3 regions of the Vibrio parahaemolyticus genome follow, and region 3 is predicted to be linked to each of the others. Evidence: predicted binding sites of a transcription regulator. Region 3 holds the regulator's gene; each other region holds the start of a gene.

Region 1 (5,861 bases), 240 kb from region 3:
ATTAACACTAAGTTTGGTGTTGAAGCCGTCTTGTTGAATCACAAAGGGCTTAAACGCGTTGAGTTTATTGGTGAAGCCGATCGCGCTATCTTTGCTGCCTTTGCTTTCGACATCATCTATCGAGAATTGAATGAAAGCACCGGCCAGTTCCGTAATAGCTTTGCAGGTTCTGGTACGTCTTCAATGGAAGTGACTCGCCGTGTTAACTCTTTTGTTTCTGGCTGGGTAGAAGGCGCACTTGAAAAGCTGCCAGTGATCTCACCGGATGAAGAGTCTGCAAACAAAATCAATGATTACATTGATAAAGAGTTTCAGAACATCGACCGTGAAACGTTCAAAAAACAATTAAGAGAAGCCATGAAGAATCTGACTGAAGACTACGAAGTCGGATTAAAGAAAGGCAGAAAAGTCTCTGTAAACCGTGGTGTCGGTGGAGAACAAGCCAGAAAAATGTTGGGCAACACCTCGAAATAAGCGCAACATACTCAACTAGATACGTAAAAGTGGGTTGATATTGAGCGTTATAAGAAAATTCTTACACAGCTCTCTATCAATCTTACTTTCGCATAACAAATATCAATATCTACTGATTCATAATTCGCATCCCATTATGAGGCACTCTTTCGCCTCAGTTTTATACGGAGATTTTCCCTTGAAAAAGATGTCTATTGCACTGGCACTAGTGCTAGCTCTTACAGGCTGTCAAGCTACTCAACGCCAAAATGCAACAACGGGTGAATACGAAACGAACTCTACCACGCAAGGCGCGCTAATTGGTGCTATTGCTGGTGCAGCGATCGGTTTGGCAACTGGTGATAACGCAAAAGAACGTCGTAAACATGCTCTTATTGGTGCGGCGGCAGGCGGTGCTACTGGAGCAGGCGTCGGTTACTACTTTGACCAACAAGAAGCAGAACTGCGTCGTGCGTTGCTAAACTCTGGCGTACAAGTACAGCGTGTAGGTGAAAACCAACTTCTACTTCGCATGGAAAATGGCATTGGCTTCTCTTCAAGCTCATACCAACTGGATGCAAGCATCCACAATACTCTACGTGGTGTTGCTCGTATTCTGGTTGAATACCCAGATACAAGCCTAGTCATTGATGGCTACACAGACAGCACTGGTAGCGAATCATACAACCAAACGCTTTCTGAGCGTCGCGCGGAATCTGTTCGTCAGTTCCTAGTGTCTCAAAAAGTGGCTCCAGGCCGTGCAATTGCACGTGGCTACGGTGAGCGCAATCCAATTTGCTCAAACCAAACTTCTGAAGGTCGTGCTTGCAACCGCCGTGTTGAAATCCAGATCTTGCCACTGAAGTAATTTGGTAGCACCATAACGGTAATAACAAAAATTACCGGAGCAGGCCTAGCAACTTACGCTAGGCCTGACACATTCAATGTCATTCAAAACCATCGCCCTATCCTTTACGTTAAGCAACTGTCTTTCTGTATCTGCATTTGCTTCTCAAGCACCAACATCCCCAGCAGAACAATTTGAACTGGCGCAGCAACTGGCTCTTTCTCCAAAATCAGATTCGCCATCGGATGTTCGCTATTGGCTAGAGCAATCCGCAAGCCAAGGCTATTTACCTGCACAGAAACAGCTGGCCGAAGACTATTCCCGAGGATTGACCGGTGCGGTTAATTACTCACAGGCAACGTATTGGTTTACCTCTGTAGCGTTGAATGACCCTCGCGACCGAGGGTTCTTGTTAGCGGACTTTGTTCAGCATCACCAAAAAGACATCACCACCAGCGATCTCGTTGAGGCGTGGTACCAATTAGCCTCGGACACAAACCCTCAAGCGGAAGAAGCTTACAATCATTATCTCGAAGAGCGCTTCAATCAACTGCGTGCAAAGCAAGTCTCCGAAATTGTGGAATTAGATAAAGAAGCGACAAAAGAAGAGCAGCCTGTCGCTCCACAATCAACCGTAACGTCTGATAATGGCACGATTATGTGGTTGGCTATTGGTGGATTGGTGATCGCTCTAGCAGGCTTCGGTGGATGGGCAATTCTAAGAAAACAACAACGAGCCTTGGCCACACTGTCTTCCCAAGAGGCAAACCAAACTCAGCAACTTGATGCGAAAGTAAAAGAGTTAGAGTTCACGAATAAACAATTGAAGCGTCAGCTGGAGAAAGTATTCAAAGAGTTTAAAAAGACTCGCAGCCAATCCGACAATCATAATAAAGTTGCGGTTGCCTGCGCGATGTTTGGTTACACACCACAAACCATTCCTGATAACCAAGCAGTGAAACTCCGCTATCGACAACTTTCAAAACTCTATCATCCAGATACTCGTGGAAGTGAAGAAGAAATGAAACGTTTGAACCAGGCGTTTAAAATCATCTCACAAAATGTTACAAAATCGTAAAGCATAACTAGAAGGCGTTTGATGGCTAGCTTTAAGTCTAAGTAAAACAAGGTTCGCAATCGATCTCGCTCTCAAACAAATTAACAGACATTTAACGTCAATCTCTTTTTCATGCCATAATGCCCGGCGAAAAATAACACCTAACGACTCATATTTATCTAGGTGGGGAGAAAATCAATGTTCACTGAAGAAGGCACCTGCGATTGGTGTAAAAAACCTAGTTTTGTTACTCGTCACGATTATGTAGATGGCAAATATCATCACTCTTGCCAAGCCTGCTACGACATGGCGAAGATCGATGTTCGTCTGTTTAACCAAGGCGAAATGCAAATGCGTGAGCGCATGGCACAACGAGCGAGCTAATCCGGTTAGAATCAATGGAACTGATTTTCAAAAGCGCCTTTTAGGGCGCTTTTTTGATCGCTTATGATTCACATCTCTTCCCCATAATCACGACGTAAACACGCTCATTGTGTGACTCATACCTGTATCGACCATCAAAAACCACTGTATAACATCAACAAAAGCACTGTATATACAGTAGTAAACACCTGTATATATCACTCGGATAATGTTGCTAACTTCACACTTTTCAATCCATACCCAACATATCAAGAACAAAAACAATTCGTTAAAAATCAACATCTTAAAAAATCACTCAACTATCAGCGAGCGTTATCTCACGTACTCATCAGTAAAAATGGGTTGATCAGATACCCAAAACAAACTACTGTATACACATACAGCATGTATAAAGGAACAGTAAGATGCAGTTACAAAGTCAATCTCGTACATACTCACGTTACAACGTACTGGCACAAACCACTCAACCAATGGATGTGTCTGATCAGCTTCTTTCTAAGTTGGCAGTATTGTCACAGCAAAAACAATGGATTCTGTTTACCGCTGAGTGTCCTCGTCCTGATTTTGAGCAACTCACTGCTTCCAATATTTGCTGCAAAAACGTTATTCAGATGAAGCCGTCTCAACAGCTTTCTGAAGTCGAAATCGTTATCAAAGCCATTCAGTCTGGCAATGCCAGCGCGGTTGTCGCATCAAACAAAATTGCTCTTATGAACCAATCCATGTTGCGTGACATCGCTCAGCGTTATCAGTGTGAAGTCTTTTTCGTCGAAGGCAGAGTAAACCAGTATCACTAACAAGATCGACGTTATCCATCCTGCATCTCGCCTCCTTTTAAGGGGGCATTTTTTGTATTAAAGAAAAGAGGCAAACGTTTGCTTTTTCTCTGGCGAGTTAAAATAGTTCTGGTATGATGCCCTCATTCGATTTATTCAGCTGATATTTTCCGCTGAATATCTTCTCCTTAAGACGTTTGATTAAGATGATAGGAATGTCGCAATGAGCCTTGCTAATCAAGTACTTGCCGTCAATGACGACCTGCCAATTCGCACCCACAAACCCGTACACAGCGGAAAAGTTCGTTCAGTTTACTGGTTAACTGAAGAAGACAGTGCCCGACTGATCAAAGAAAAAGGATACGATGTCGCACCAGATGCGCCCCTGGCCATCATGGTGATCAGCGATCGTATTTCTGCTTTCGATTGTATTTGGCATGGTGAAGGTGGGCTTAAAGGTGTACCGGGTAAAGGTGCCGCATTGAATGCCATTTCGAATCATTGGTTTAAGCTTTTTAAAGACAACGGCTTAGCTGACAGCCACATCTTAGATATTCCTCACCCATTTGTTTGGATCGTTCAAAAAGCAAAACCGGTAAAAATTGAGGCAATCTGCCGTAAATACATCACTGGTTCCATGTGGCGTGCATACGCAAATGGTGAGCGCGAGTTTTGTGGTATTCAACTTCCTGAAGGGTTAGAAAAAGATAAAGCGCTACCGGATTTGCTAATGACGCCGTCAACCAAAGGCATCCTAAAAGGCATTCCTGGCGTACCAGAAGCAGACGATGTGAACATCACTCGCCAAAATATCGTGGACAACTATGAAGCGTTTAACTTCTCAAGCGCAGAAGATATCGCTCAGTACGAAAAATTGTTGAAAGAAGGCTTTAACGTTATCAGCCAAGCGTTAGAAGAAATCGATCAAATTTTTGTCGATACCAAATTCGAATTTGGTTATGTTCATGACGCCGCAGGTAATGAAAAGCTGATCTACATGGATGAAGTTGGCACGCCAGATTCTTCTCGTATTTGGGATGCAAAGGAGTACCAAACAGGTAACATCGTTGAAAACTCGAAAGAAGGTTTCCGTCAGTTCCTACTTAACCACTTCCCTGACCCAGATATCTTATTAAACAAAGAACGTATGCCAGAGCGCGAAGCTCTTGCACGCGATAACGATCTTCCTGTTGAATCTTTGATGGATATTTCAAGAACCTACATTGGTATCGCCGAGAAAATTACAGGTAACCCAATTACGCTAAGCGAAAATCCAAAAGCTGAAATCATCGAAATTCTCAGCAAAGAGTACGGTTTGATCGACTAGCTATCTGAAAGCTGATTGAAAATTGCCAACAAAAAAGTCCGCCTTGATGAGCGGACTTTTACTTTTTTCGCCAGTTTAGATTAGATAATGTCTAACGTTGTGCCATTTGTCGTAGACGCCGACTTCGTCGTCACCTGATACTTTTTATCTTTGATGGTCGACACCAAGTACCACGTTGATTGAGCGGCATCAGCAGTAAAGGTCACTCGCATAAAGCCACGTTGTTTAATGTCAGCCCATTGCAGCTCGGAGACTAAATGCGGCAAGGTGTATTCCATTTGAGCAATCGCCACCGGGTCCAACGCCAAATACTCTTCCAACCCCGGAGAGCTCACCGAGCTCGTCGCAAACTCGACCCCTATCGGATTGTTTGACACATCTTTTAACTCACTTGCCCACGCGTTGTGAGTATCGCCCGCTAAACACACAAAATTGCCACTACTTGCTTTGGCCAGTTGGTAGACTTTTTCACGCTCGACATAGTAACCATCCCAAGCATCGAGGTTGTAAGGCAGAGAAATGGGATCTGCACTTGGATCGGCAAGATAACCGGTAATCGCTGTATTGACCGCCAACAAAGCTTCTGTTTTCTTCTCTTCTGTAGACGTAAACAGTTGGAACATCGCCGTCATCACTGAACTTGGTAGCTCCATTCGCGACATCAAAACTTGTTGGCCTAAAACGTTCCATTTTGCATCGTGCGTGTTGAACTCTTTCATCAACCAAGCAAGTTGTTCAGTGCCTAGCAGTTCTCTGTCTGCACTGCGTGATTGAGCAACTAACCCACCGATAGCTTCCATTGTTGGTGCACTGAGTGAGAAGTAATCCAATGGCTTATCACGACCGACAAGGCGCGTATCGAGCATCATGAGATTCACTAAGTTGCCAAATGAGAACTGACGATAAATCAACATGTTTGAGAATGTATTCTCACGAACTGGCAACCACTCAGTCCATGCAGCCGCAGCGGCGGCTCGACGGTCGATAAAGCTACCTTCATCGTCTTGATGGTTCTCT
Region 2 (5,861 bases), 900 kb from region 3:
TCGATCGACGCGTTCGTTTTCTCAGAAAGTTTTTACCTGAAGTCACCATCGTAGATTACTCACCTCAACAAGAAGGCAAAGTCTTTTTTGGTGCTTGGGTCGAGATTGAAAACGAAGCCGGTGATGTGAAGAAGTTCCGCATTGTGGGGCCAGAAGAAATATATGGCGATGCCAAAGATTACATCTCCATTGATTCCCCTATGGCCAGAGCCATGTTGAAAAAGCAAGTGGATGAAGAATTTACCGTTCGAACGCCGGAAGGTGACAAAGAGTGGTTCATCAATTCGATTGAATACAACAAGCAAAGCGCAGAATCTTAACTTCCTCGACCTTGAAACATTCGGCGAGCGAAGTGCGTTTGCCAATGATGTTGACCTATTTTTATGCGCCCTCATTTGAGGGCGCGAGCTGTATTTACTGGAGAGGTATAAAATGAAAGCCGTGATTTGTGGTGCTGTGTTGATGATGGCTATTTCGCTTCCTACTGTCGCTCAAGAAGAGCTAAAAGGGTGTGATGCCAAAGAGTTTGCACTTGAGCAGCAAATTGAATACGCCACAGTACAAGGTAATCAAAAGCGCATTGATGGATTAAAACGAGCCCTTGCTGCGATTGAGGATGAATGCTCGGAAGAAGATTTACGCGAAAAACTGCAAGCAGAAGTCGAACAAAAAGCGCAAAAAGTAAAAGCTCGCGAGCTAGAATTGGCAGAGGCACAAACGTCGGGTTCGAGCGACAAAATCGAGAAAAAGCGCCGAAAGTTAGATGAAGCGCAAAAAGAATTGTTAGACGCTAAACGTGAGTTGGAATGGAATTACGGCCAGTAGGCACACCGACCTTTGCGGCGGTTAAAGCCATCTCTCACCGCAGTTTTGTGGCGTTGTTCACATCTCGAAACAAAGTCAATATCGCTAAATACTTAGGGCGGCGCGCAAATAATTTCCCAAAACCGCGTCTAAGATAAAAAGAGTAACAATTTGCACAAGCACGTTTGAAAAAACAGTGATACATTTTCGTCAACAGATGCTTCTGAAAGGATGTTTCAATGCAGGAAAATCATAAAATTTTAGTGGTTGATGACGATGCTCGTTTGCGTGCTCTGTTGGAGCGTTACCTTTCTGAGCAAGGTTTTCAAGTCCGTAGTGTAGCAAACGGCGAACAAATGGATCGCCTACTAACACGCGAAAACTTTCACCTAATGGTATTGGATTTGATGTTACCAGGCGAAGATGGCTTGTCGATTTGTCGCCGTTTACGCCATGCCAATAACATGTTGCCAATTCTGATGCTGACAGCAAAAGGTGACGAGGTTGACCGTATTGTTGGTTTGGAAGTTGGTGCGGACGATTACCTACCTAAACCGTTCAACCCGCGTGAACTACTCGCTCGTATTAAAGCGGTTTTACGTCGCCAAACGGTTGAGCTACCGGGCGCGCCAAGTACGGAAGAAAAAGTGGTCGAGTTTGGCGAGTTTCGTTTAAATCTCGGCACGCGTGAAATGTTCCGTGGTGATGAGGCGATGCCATTAACATCGGGTGAATTTGCGGTGTTGAAATCACTGGTAACCAACGCGCGTGAGCCAATGTCGCGTGATAAGCTGATGAATATGGCGCGTGGTCGTGAATACTCGGCGATGGAGCGTTCTATCGACGTACAAATTTCTCGTCTACGCCGCATGTTGGAAGACGATCCGAGTAAACCTCGCTACATCCAGACCGTATGGGGTTTAGGTTACGTATTTGTCCCAGACGGTAAAGAGTCGTAACTCTTACTCGCTTAACCGGCAATCGGTTTTTAAAACTTCGGCCATCAAATTTCCTTCTTATTTGGTGGCCGAGGTTTTCGCAATTAGGATCATCAGGAAATTTCCATGCGAATCCGAAGTTCACTGACACAATCTATTCTACTGTTCATCTCCTTGCTTCTCGCTAGCCAAGTCTTTTCTTATTACGCCGTTTTTAACTACGCGTTGATGCCAAGCCTGCAACAGTTCAACAAAATTCTCGCTCACGAACTGAATCTGGTTCTCGATGAAGATGGCCCGCTCAAATCGGATGCACCATTGCGTCGCCAGTTATTAGAAAGGTTGGGCGTGACAGTTCACAGCATCAACAGCGAGAAGGCAGTTGAGTTTAACCATGCGATGTCGATTGATTTGATGTCGGAGGAAATGACTCAAGAGCTAGGCTCACCAACCGAAGTACGCCTGCTGCTAGGTAGTGAAAGCTACATTTTGTGGATGCACATCGAGAAGCTGCCCAATTCCATTATTCGCATCCCGCTGTCTGAGCTGCAAGAAGAGGACTTTGCGCCGCTATTTCGCAACAGCCTGATCATGGCGCTATTAATTATCGCAGGTGGTTGGTTGTTTATTCGCTTGCAAAACCGGCCGTTATTGGCGTTGCAACGAGCGGCAGAAGGCGTTGGGAGAGGGGAAATTCCCCCACCGCTACCAGAAAAAGGCGCATCGGAAATTCGTTCGGTAACTCGTGCGTTTAACCAGATGTCGAAAGGGATTCAAGAGCTCGAAGAAGACCGCGCTCTGTTAATGGCAGGCATCAGTCATGATTTACGTACGCCGCTGACGCGAATTCGTCTCGCTACTGAAATGATGTCGCCAGAAGACAGCTATTTGGCGGAAGGGATCATCAGTGACACTGAAGAGTGCAATGAGATCATCAGTCAATTTATGGATTATCTAAAGCCTGTAAACAAAGAATCGTTTGAGTCGGTTGATGTCAGTACCATCGCTAGTGACGTGGCGAGCTCTGAAGGGGGATATGAAGTCGAGATTGAAACGGACTTGAACATGCACCTTCCTCCTGCGAAAGGCAGCCCGATTGCTATTAAGCGAGCGGTGAGTAACTTAGTTGTCAACGCACTGCGTTACGGCAACGGTTGGGTGAAAATCAGCACAGGCGTGACGGCAGACAAACAGTTGGTTTGGATATGCGTAGAAGATAACGGTCCGGGGATTGAGCAGTCGCAAATCGCGAAGTTGTTCGAACCGTTTACCCGTGGTGATACGGCGCGTGGCAGCGAAGGTACTGGTCTGGGTTTAGCGATTGTAAAACGTATTGTTATCCAACATTCAGGTTCGGTGGTGATGCGTAATCGCAGTGAAGGCGGCTTGATCGCCCAAATCAGTTTCCCGACCAAATAACCCTCTAAAACCAAAAAGCCCAACCAAAAATGTGGTTGGGCTTTTTAGTTTCTAAGTACAAGTATTAAGACTCTTTCACTTCTTGAGCGACAAGTTCATCTTCTTCTGTCAGTTTTTCTGGAAGCAGCAAGTTCAGCAGTATCGCGGTGATACCGCCAGCAGCCACACCGGTTGAGAAGATGCTTTTAATAAACTCAGGCATAAACTGCAGAATCTCAGGTTTCTGAGCGATACCTAACCCCATCGAGAATGACAACGCCATAATCAGAATCGCGCGGCGGTCGAGGTCAACACGCGAGATAATGCGCACGCCTGCAGCGGCAATGGTACCGAACATCACGATGGTTGCACCACCAAGTACAGGTTCTGGGATCAGCTGAACAAAACTGGCCACGCCCGGGAATAGACCAAGAATCACTAACATGCCCGAGATAAAGTAACCCACGTAACGGCTTGCGACGCCCGTTAGCATGATAATGCCGTTGTTTTGACTGAAGGTAGAGTTTGGAAAGCTGTTGAATACCGCAGCGATAGTCGAGTTCAGGCCGTCCGCTAATACCCCACCTTTGATACGCTTCATGTAAATAGGGCCTTTAACTGGCTCGCCAGATACTTCAGACGTTGCGGTAATGTCGCCGATCGCTTCCAACGCCGTGATAAAGAAAATCAGCACGAGAGGGATAAATAGTGACCAGTCAAATGACAAGCCGTACTGCATCGGAATCGGTAGCGCAACGAGGTTGGTTTCCCCCAATTTTGAGGTGTCGACCATACCCATGAAGTATGCCATTACATAGCCAACTAGCATGGCAATCACGATCGAAGCCACGCGAATGTAAGGGTTTTTAGAACGATTCAAAATCACAATTAGCCCAAGTACGGTACCAGCGAGCGCCAGTTTGTCTAAGCTACCAAAAGTACCGTCGCCCATTGCAGCATAGCCTCCACCCATAGAAACCAAGCCGACTTGGATCAGCGTCAGGCCAATCAGAGTTACGACAATGCCAGAGACGAGAGGTGTGATGATGCGACGTGCATGCTCAAGCACACGAGACAGTAAAATCTCGGCAAAAGAGGCGACTAAAATCGTCCCGAAAATCGCCGCCATCATGGTGCTGATGTCCGCGCCACCTGCTTTGAGTGATAAACCCGCACCGATGATTGGACCCAAAAAGTTAAAGCTGGTGCCTTGCACCGATAGCAAGCCGGAGCCGACAGGGCCAAAGGTACGGATTTGGATAAAGGAAGAAACACCAGATGCAAACAGCGACATGCTGATAATGGTGTTGGTTTGATCGGCCGGAACGCCCAAAGATTGGCAAATGATTAAGGAAGGTGTAATCACCGCAACGAACATCGCCAATAAATGCTGAAGTGCAGCAAAAATCGTTTGTGGCAGTGGTGGACGATCATTTAATTGATAGACCAGTTCCGAAGATCGGTTTGAAGTTGTCATGATTTGTCTCGCTAGTCGCAATGTGTTCCCAGATCTCGCTGAATGGGAGGGCTGGGTGGAGTTGACGTCGTTACCTGTGATTGCTGTTAATCAGTGTCAACTCAGGTTGGTGAAGTGTGATGAGGCACACTCTAGAAATTTTGAGCGCGATTATAGAGAGATTTATCCAAAAAGCAATCGTTTGCTATTTGTGGCGGCACTAAAAAACGAGCCATTTGGCTCGCTTTAAGATTTACGCTTTGGAGTAGATATCACGCTCGCCTAGCCAGCGATCGATAATAGCGGCTGCATTGGTTGGGTAATTGTCGTGAATATGACGTGCAATACGCTGAACTTCTGGGATTAAGCGTTGATCTCGAACTAAATCGGCAATTTTGAAATCAGCCAAGCCTGTTTGTTTGGTGCCCAACAATTCACCGGGCCCGCGGATCTCTAGGTCTTTCTGCGCAATAACAAAGCCATCGTTACTTTCACGCAGCACACCGAGGCGTTTTTGCGCGGTTTTCGACAGGGGGGAGTGGTACAGCAGGACACAGTGACTGGCAACCGAGCCTCGACCGACGCGGCCTCTTAACTGGTGTAATTGAGCCAAACCAAGGCGTTCAGGGTTTTCGATGATCATCAAGCTAGAGTTTGGCACGTCTACGCCAACTTCTATCACCGTCGTGGCTACGAGCAGGTGGAGCTTGTTGTCTTTAAACTCTTGCATGACAGCTTGTTTTTCGGCGGGTTTCATACGGCCATGAACTAGGCCAATTTTTACATCTGGCAGTTTGCGCTGTAACTCTTCGGCGGTGTCTGCTGCGGCTTGCGCTTCTAACACTTCTGATTCATCGATCAGCGTACACACCCAATACGCTTGCTTGCCTTCGTTAAGACAAGCGTTTCGTACCCGCTCGACAATGTCGTCACGTTTGGTATCTGGAATGGCGACGGTTTGAATCGGCGTTCGGCCTGGTGGTAATTCGTCTATCACCGACGTTTCCAAATCAGCATACGCTGTCATTGCTAGTGTGCGAGGAATCGGAGTTGCCGTCATGATGAGCTGATGCGGATACGCGCCTTGTTTTGCCCCTTTCTCACGTAACTCTAATCGCTGATGGACGCCAAAGCGGTGCTGCTCATCAATGATGACTAAAGCTAGGTGATGAAATTCCACATGTTCTTGGAAGAGGGCGTGAGTGCCCACTATCATTTGTGCTTCACCGCTGGCAATGCGAGCCAGTTCCGTCTCTTTGGCTTTG
Region 3 (5,861 bases):
ACCGCTTAAAGTATTCATACTGAATGTTGTTTTAACAATCTCGTTATCGAAACTAAGTCGTGGCGCTGAAGATACGGGGGTTTTGGGATTTACAAAGGAGTAGACACGAGGGGAGCTATAAAAATTTCATAAAAAAACCGCAGTTCACACTGCGGCTTTAGTCGATAGATTAGAGCAGACTTCTGTTACGAAAGGCCATTCATTAATTCTTCACGACGAGACTGGGGAACCACACTCCAGTGTGTGCCGTTAATAGCACCTTCTAAGGCCCAAAGTAGCTCAAGGCTAACTGTGGTGGAGTGCGTGTCTCTGATCGCTTTATAAGCACTTAGTGCGCCTTCTTCTTCAAGTTGAGCAACAGAATCAATACCCGCTTTCTTAAGCATTCTTTCTGTAGCCAATCTCAGATTTGGCAGATCTTTCAAGCGATTAGGCTTAGTGCTCGCTTGTTGTTCTTTCTCAAGTTTGGCGTTTTCTAAGGATTTTTTCGCTACTTCAATTAAGCGATCGCTAGATTCCCATAGTTCGCTGGAAATAGCGTAGTACTTAGTAACGACTGGGAAGCCACGTTTTTTATAAACGTAAGGCTTTAGACCCTGTGTCTCGAAGTCAGATGAAGTTTGTTGGTCTGCTCGTATATGAAGCTGGTTGTTTACCACTAGTGCAAACATCGTTTCATCAGCGAAAAGTCCGAAGCCACCAAACATTGAGCGCGACTTGATAGTACCAAGTGCCTCAAATAGCTTCATAGAGTCTTTGAGTATCGGTTTATCCATGTTTTGTTATCTCGGTGTAATTAATATTACGCCACCAAAAGTCAGGTCCGAGAGAGTAGCAAACGTGCGCAAAGGCAATGTCATTAAAGGGTAAAGACATTGGTTGCACACTTGCCATCGGTAACCCCGCTACCTTCCATATACTACTATGGTTCAGGCCGGAGGCTTTGCGTCCCACCCTTTCGGATGGTTTGCCCTGTGCGTGACCAGATGAGGATACTTCGTATATTGAATTAACATCACACTTTAGATTTTAAAACGTGATCTTGATTCAATAAATAATGCCATTTTGTGCATGGGTACTCATAATTGAGAATTGTATTTAATGTTTGAAAAGAAGCGGGAATTAATAATTCACATGTAAAGAAAACAGTAACTTATGGAAGTTATTGTTTTTAAGAATGAGGCAAAGTGTGCGGGAAGTGTTATTTTTTTAATAAAAAAAAGCGCCCCTAAGGGCGCTTGTGTTCATTTAATTAAGTTTCTTAACGGTGTTGCGGATAACAATCTCTGGTTGCATCTCGAACACACGCTTTTCGTGTTCTTTATCTTTAATGCGTTCAAGTAGGATCTCAAACGCATTTTTACCCACACGACGTTTAGGTTGGTGAATCGTTGTTAGCGGTGGTGAGAAGTACTCTGCAAGTTCAATGTTGTCGTAACCGATAACAGAAACGTCATCTGGAACCTTGATGCCGTTTTGTTGCAGACGGCTCATTAAGCCAAGTGCCATGGTATCGTTAAAACAGAATACTGCAGTAGGGCGTTTTTCCATCGCGGTGATCTTGTCTGCAACCAGTACCGCAGTATCGCATTCAAAGTTACCTTCAAGAATCCAATCTTCATTGATTGGCAGTTTTGCTTCAGCCATGGCACGACGGAAACCAGCGATACGCTCTTGGCAAGCAAGTTTCTCAAAGTGACCACTCAGGCAGGCGATGTCAGTGTGGCCGTTATCGATAAGATATTTAGTTGCTAGGTAGCCACCTTCTTCAGAGTTATCGATGATCTTGTCCGCACGAGAACTCTCTGGGCCCCAATCCATCACAACTTTCGGGATGTCTGAATGACGATCTAACATCTCTTTTAGTTCTTCGGTTAGATCTGAACACATCACCAAAATGCCATCTACACGTTTCTCAGCAAGCATGCGGATGTAGTCGCGCTGTTTCTCGTAGATGCCGCCAGTATTACACAAGATCAATGTGTAACCTTGACGGTAGCAGTAACTTTCTACACCGTCGATCACTTCAGAGAAGAATAGGTTAGTTGACTGTGTTACCAACATACCAATAGTACGAGTTGAGTTGCATTTTAAACTACGAGCAACTGCGCTTGGTGCGTAGTTAAGCTCATCAACCGCTTTCATTACTTTTTCTTGGGTTGCTTCTGCAACAAAACGTGTCTTATTAATAACGTGCGAAACTGTGGTAGTAGAAACGCCGGCTAAGCGAGCAACGTCTTTTATAGTGGCCATAAATGATGTCCTGTATCGAGCTACTTAATACCGTAGTGAATACAACCATACGCTTAGTTTTTTGCGCAAACTAAACACCACAACAACAGTAGTGTCTATTCTAGTAGGCAGCGGTTGTACCGAAATCGGTATAAAAAGATTTGTAGCAACTTGGTTGAAGGTACTCGGCTTCCTATTAAATATGAGGAAGTGGTCATCAACCTATTAATAAAAAACAAAAACCGCTATATTTCAGCGGTTTACATATAAATCATATTTAATCGTTTGCGTTCACATTTTAGCCCTATGTGGGCTGACTGGCAATATTTTCAGCAAGAGTTTTGTGTATTTGAAGTCACATTTTGACTGCTAAATGAACGAACGTCTTTGAGCCAGATTAAAAGCAAGCGAATAAAATAGGGAGCCCGACAGGCAGGCTCCCTAAAAATAGGCGGTGATTATTCACCAAGAAGGTAAGCGCTGTCCAGTTTACAAAATGCAATTAATAGTTGCGCAACGCTTAAGTAGAAGCCAAATTCATCAAATTGCTTACATTTTTCAGCAAATTTTGGCAACCAAGACATGAGTTGATTTTGGATGAAATCGTTTTGTTTAACGAAAGCCTCTTCCATATGTTTTTCTTGCTCTAACTCATTTGAGCGAATGATCATGTTGCCCAAAAAGTCCAATTCAACAGCAAGATGGTCTGCTGGTTCTTTGAGGTTTTCGTCTACCTGAACCCCAAAATCTGCCATCAGTTTTTCCATCTCTTCTGCAGGTTTGTCATTGAGCAAGCCTGATTCACCAATGTACATAGAAGCGTACGGTAGTGACCCATACTTATCTGTTTTTAAGAACAGCTCGCAAAAATCTGCTGCAAGTTCTAGTTGAGCATCATTGCGGTCTTGGAGTCGGTTTAGGGCATCAACTAGGCTATCAACGGCTGGCTTGAGTGATTCGTTCTCACCTAAGCCCGCTAAAAAACTGCGAATTTCAACACTGTGGTAGGTTTCTAGTTCTTTTTCGCTGAGTTCTTTAGCGAATAAGCTCGAAAACCACCAGTAAATTTCAGCACGCTTTTCATTAAAAGCTTTCACTTCTTGCATTTTTGGCTCCTGAAGGATGCTTCGAGTATTGCATCATAAAGTCAATTAGGGATATCCCCTAAGTGTAATCAAATAAGATGAATAGCAGTAACTATAATTATTGTTGATTATGTTGAATTGTGTGCACTTATTAACAGTGATGGGCAAGCTTGTTTTGAATCAATAAAAACGCTAAATCTTGCTTTTTAATGTATCTATGACTAGAAATGTTACTAGTTATGAATAGAATACGTCTTGGATAATAAGAAGACAGAAAGTGGTGTAAATGAGCTATCACGTATTAGTCGTAGAAGATGATGTTGTAACTCGTAGTAAGCTTGCGGGATATTTCCAAAATGAAGGTTACAAAGTTAGCGAAGCAGAAAGTGGCGCGGAGATGCGCGAAGTTCTGCAAGGCGGTGATGTCGACCTTATTATGTTGGATATTAACTTGCCGGGCGAAGACGGCCTAATGCTTACGCGTGAGCTACGCAGTCAATCAGACATCGGCATCATATTGGTAACAGGACGCACGGATAGCATCGACAAAATCGTAGGCCTAGAGATGGGTGCAGACGATTATGTGACAAAGCCTTTTGAACTAAGGGAATTACTAGTTCGAGTTAAAAATCTACTGTGGCGCATTTCTGCGGCACGAAGTGGAGCAAGTAAAGCGGCAAGCGAAACAAACGATGAACACATTGTTCGCTTTGGTGAGTGGACATTCGATATTCAGCGTCGAGCACTTAGCCGTAATGGTGAGCCAGTAAAACTAACCAAAGCAGAATATGAGCTTTTGGTGGCGTTATCGTCTTACCCGAATCAAGTGCTGAGTCGTGAACGTATTTTGAATATGATCAGTCATCGAGTTGATGCTCCAAATGATCGTACGATCGATGTTCTTATCCGACGCATGCGCGCTAAGATGGAGTTTGATCCTAAGAACCCACAAATTTTTGTGACCGTTCACGGTGAAGGCTATATGTTCGCAGGTGATTAATCACCATCAGACAAGCAGTAAAGAAAAAGGAGAGCCAATGCTCTCCTTTTTTGTGTTTATAAATCGGGTTTATTCCGCTTCCACCATCGGCGTTTGCCCTACGGTGTCACGCAGTCTTTGCCAAACGCTACCAAGGTATTCATGCCAAAACAGTTCAGTTTGCTCAAGGTAGCGAGCTTTAGGTGAATACTTGTCCCACGGTTGGCTAACTTCGTCTATCGCTAAGAAATTCGTTGGAGCAGGGATGGGTTTAATTCCAGCTGCGTTAAACTCGTACAGCGCACGGCTCATGTGGCTCGCTGACGTGACTAGCACAATCTCTTTTTGTTGAACAAAAGCGGCGGCTTGTCTTGCTTCTTCCCACGTGTCTTTTGCGTCTTCTAACAAAATAATGTCGGATTTTGCAACACCTAATGCCAAAGCAACGTTTGCCATCATACGAGCATGGCTGATCTCAGAGCCACCATCATAACCAGATAAAATTAGCTTTGCGCCTGGGTACATACGCAAAATACGAATGCCTTCCGTTAATCGCATCAACGCCGCGCGGCTTAATTGCGATGTTGGTGGAATTTCGTCATCGACCACGTGACCATTACCCAGCACCATAACGTAGTCAATGGTACCTGACACAGGTAAAAAGGCCTTATGCTCGCGCTCAAGTGGCATGAGAAGCTTGGTTGAAACAGGTTGGAAGGCAACTAGAAAAAGGCCAACAAAAGAGAACAGAACAACGAAGCAGCCAGTTTTACGTTTTGTGGTAAAACTAATGAGAGCAAGACCTAACAAGCCTATCAGTAGCAATGCCGGAAGCGGCATAAGCAAGGCTGACATTACTTTTTTCAGCTCAAACATACATAAATAGTCCGAAAAAACATCAATTGATAATAAAAATGAGGGTGACCCTCTTTATTCCTGCTTTCCTTGTGCCAGAATAGCGGCACAATCCGATATGATAACTCAGCAGAAGTGACAGAAGACCGCAATTTCGACGATATCGCCCACAAATTTGCAAAAAATATTTACGGCTCCGATAAAGGGGAGATCCGCCAAATCATTGTGTGGGAAGATTTTCTACAGATTCTAAGTGAATTGGATGCGAGCCAGCAACCCCTAGAAGTACTTGATGCAGGTGGTGGTTTAGCACAAATGTCGCAAAAGCTTGCTAAGCTCGGACATCGTGTTGCGTTATGTGATCTATCTTCGGAAATGCTGCAACTAGCCAAACAGGATATTGAAAAAAACGGTTTGCTTGAGCAGTATCGCCTGATTCATTCGCCTGTTCAGTCCATTGCGGAGCACATGGAAGAACAGGTGGATCTCGTTATGTTCCACGCTGTCATGGAGTGGCTCGTTGATCCTAAAACGGCGCTAGAGACAGTATTGGAACAAGTAAAGCCGGGGGGCATCGCATCAGTGATGTTCTATAACCACCATGGTTTAGTCTACAAAAACGTGGTTTGTGGCAACATTCCTCATATTTTAGACGGCATGCCCCACCGAAAAAGATTTAAACTACAGCCGCAAAAAGGCTTGAAACCGGA

The links. Region 3 encodes PurR, which represses purine synthesis genes. Its sites were predicted from a motif close to TNANGNAAACGTTTNCNTNA; they were not measured.
Positions count from the first base shown of each region.
Region 1: DYB02_RS07580 (phosphoribosylaminoimidazolesuccinocarboxamide synthase) is a predicted target of PurR. The motif match lies at 3,605-3,624, and genes of this name have one in related genera.
Region 2: DYB02_RS02000 (uracil-xanthine permease family protein) is a predicted target of PurR. The motif match lies at 4,787-4,806, and genes of this name have one in related genera.

Region 1 is NZ_UHIL01000001.1:1,509,066-1,514,926, reverse strand. It holds gene DYB02_RS07605 (DUF2786 domain-containing protein) at 1-474, shown strand, start outside; gene DYB02_RS07600 (YiaD family glycine zipper/OmpA-like lipoprotein) at 653-1,321, shown strand; gene DYB02_RS07595 (J domain-containing protein) at 1,398-2,378, shown strand; gene DYB02_RS07590 (hypothetical protein) at 2,556-2,741, shown strand; gene DYB02_RS07585 (cell division inhibitor SulA) at 3,146-3,538, shown strand; gene DYB02_RS07580 (phosphoribosylaminoimidazolesuccinocarboxamide synthase) at 3,741-4,844, shown strand; gene DYB02_RS07575 (alkaline phosphatase D family protein) at 4,925-5,861, opposite strand, start outside.
Region 2 is NZ_UHIL01000001.1:377,505-383,365, forward strand. It holds gene greB (transcription elongation factor GreB) at 1-320, shown strand, start outside; gene DYB02_RS01985 (DUF1090 domain-containing protein) at 433-825, shown strand; gene ompR (osmolarity response regulator transcription factor OmpR) at 1,044-1,763, shown strand; gene envZ (two-component system sensor histidine kinase EnvZ) at 1,869-3,161, shown strand; gene DYB02_RS02000 (uracil-xanthine permease family protein) at 3,226-4,617, opposite strand; gene recG (ATP-dependent DNA helicase RecG) at 4,850-5,861, opposite strand, start outside.
Region 3 is NZ_UHIL01000001.1:1,273,078-1,278,938, forward strand. It holds gene DYB02_RS06490 (TfoX/Sxy family DNA transformation protein) at 186-776, opposite strand; cyclic di-GMP riboswitch class I at 893-982, opposite strand; gene purR (HTH-type transcriptional repressor PurR) at 1,249-2,253, opposite strand; gene torD (molecular chaperone TorD) at 2,691-3,338, opposite strand; gene torR (two-component system response regulator TorR) at 3,604-4,317, shown strand; gene elyC (envelope biogenesis factor ElyC) at 4,387-5,172, opposite strand; gene cmoM (tRNA uridine 5-oxyacetic acid(34) methyltransferase CmoM) at 5,287-5,861, shown strand, end outside.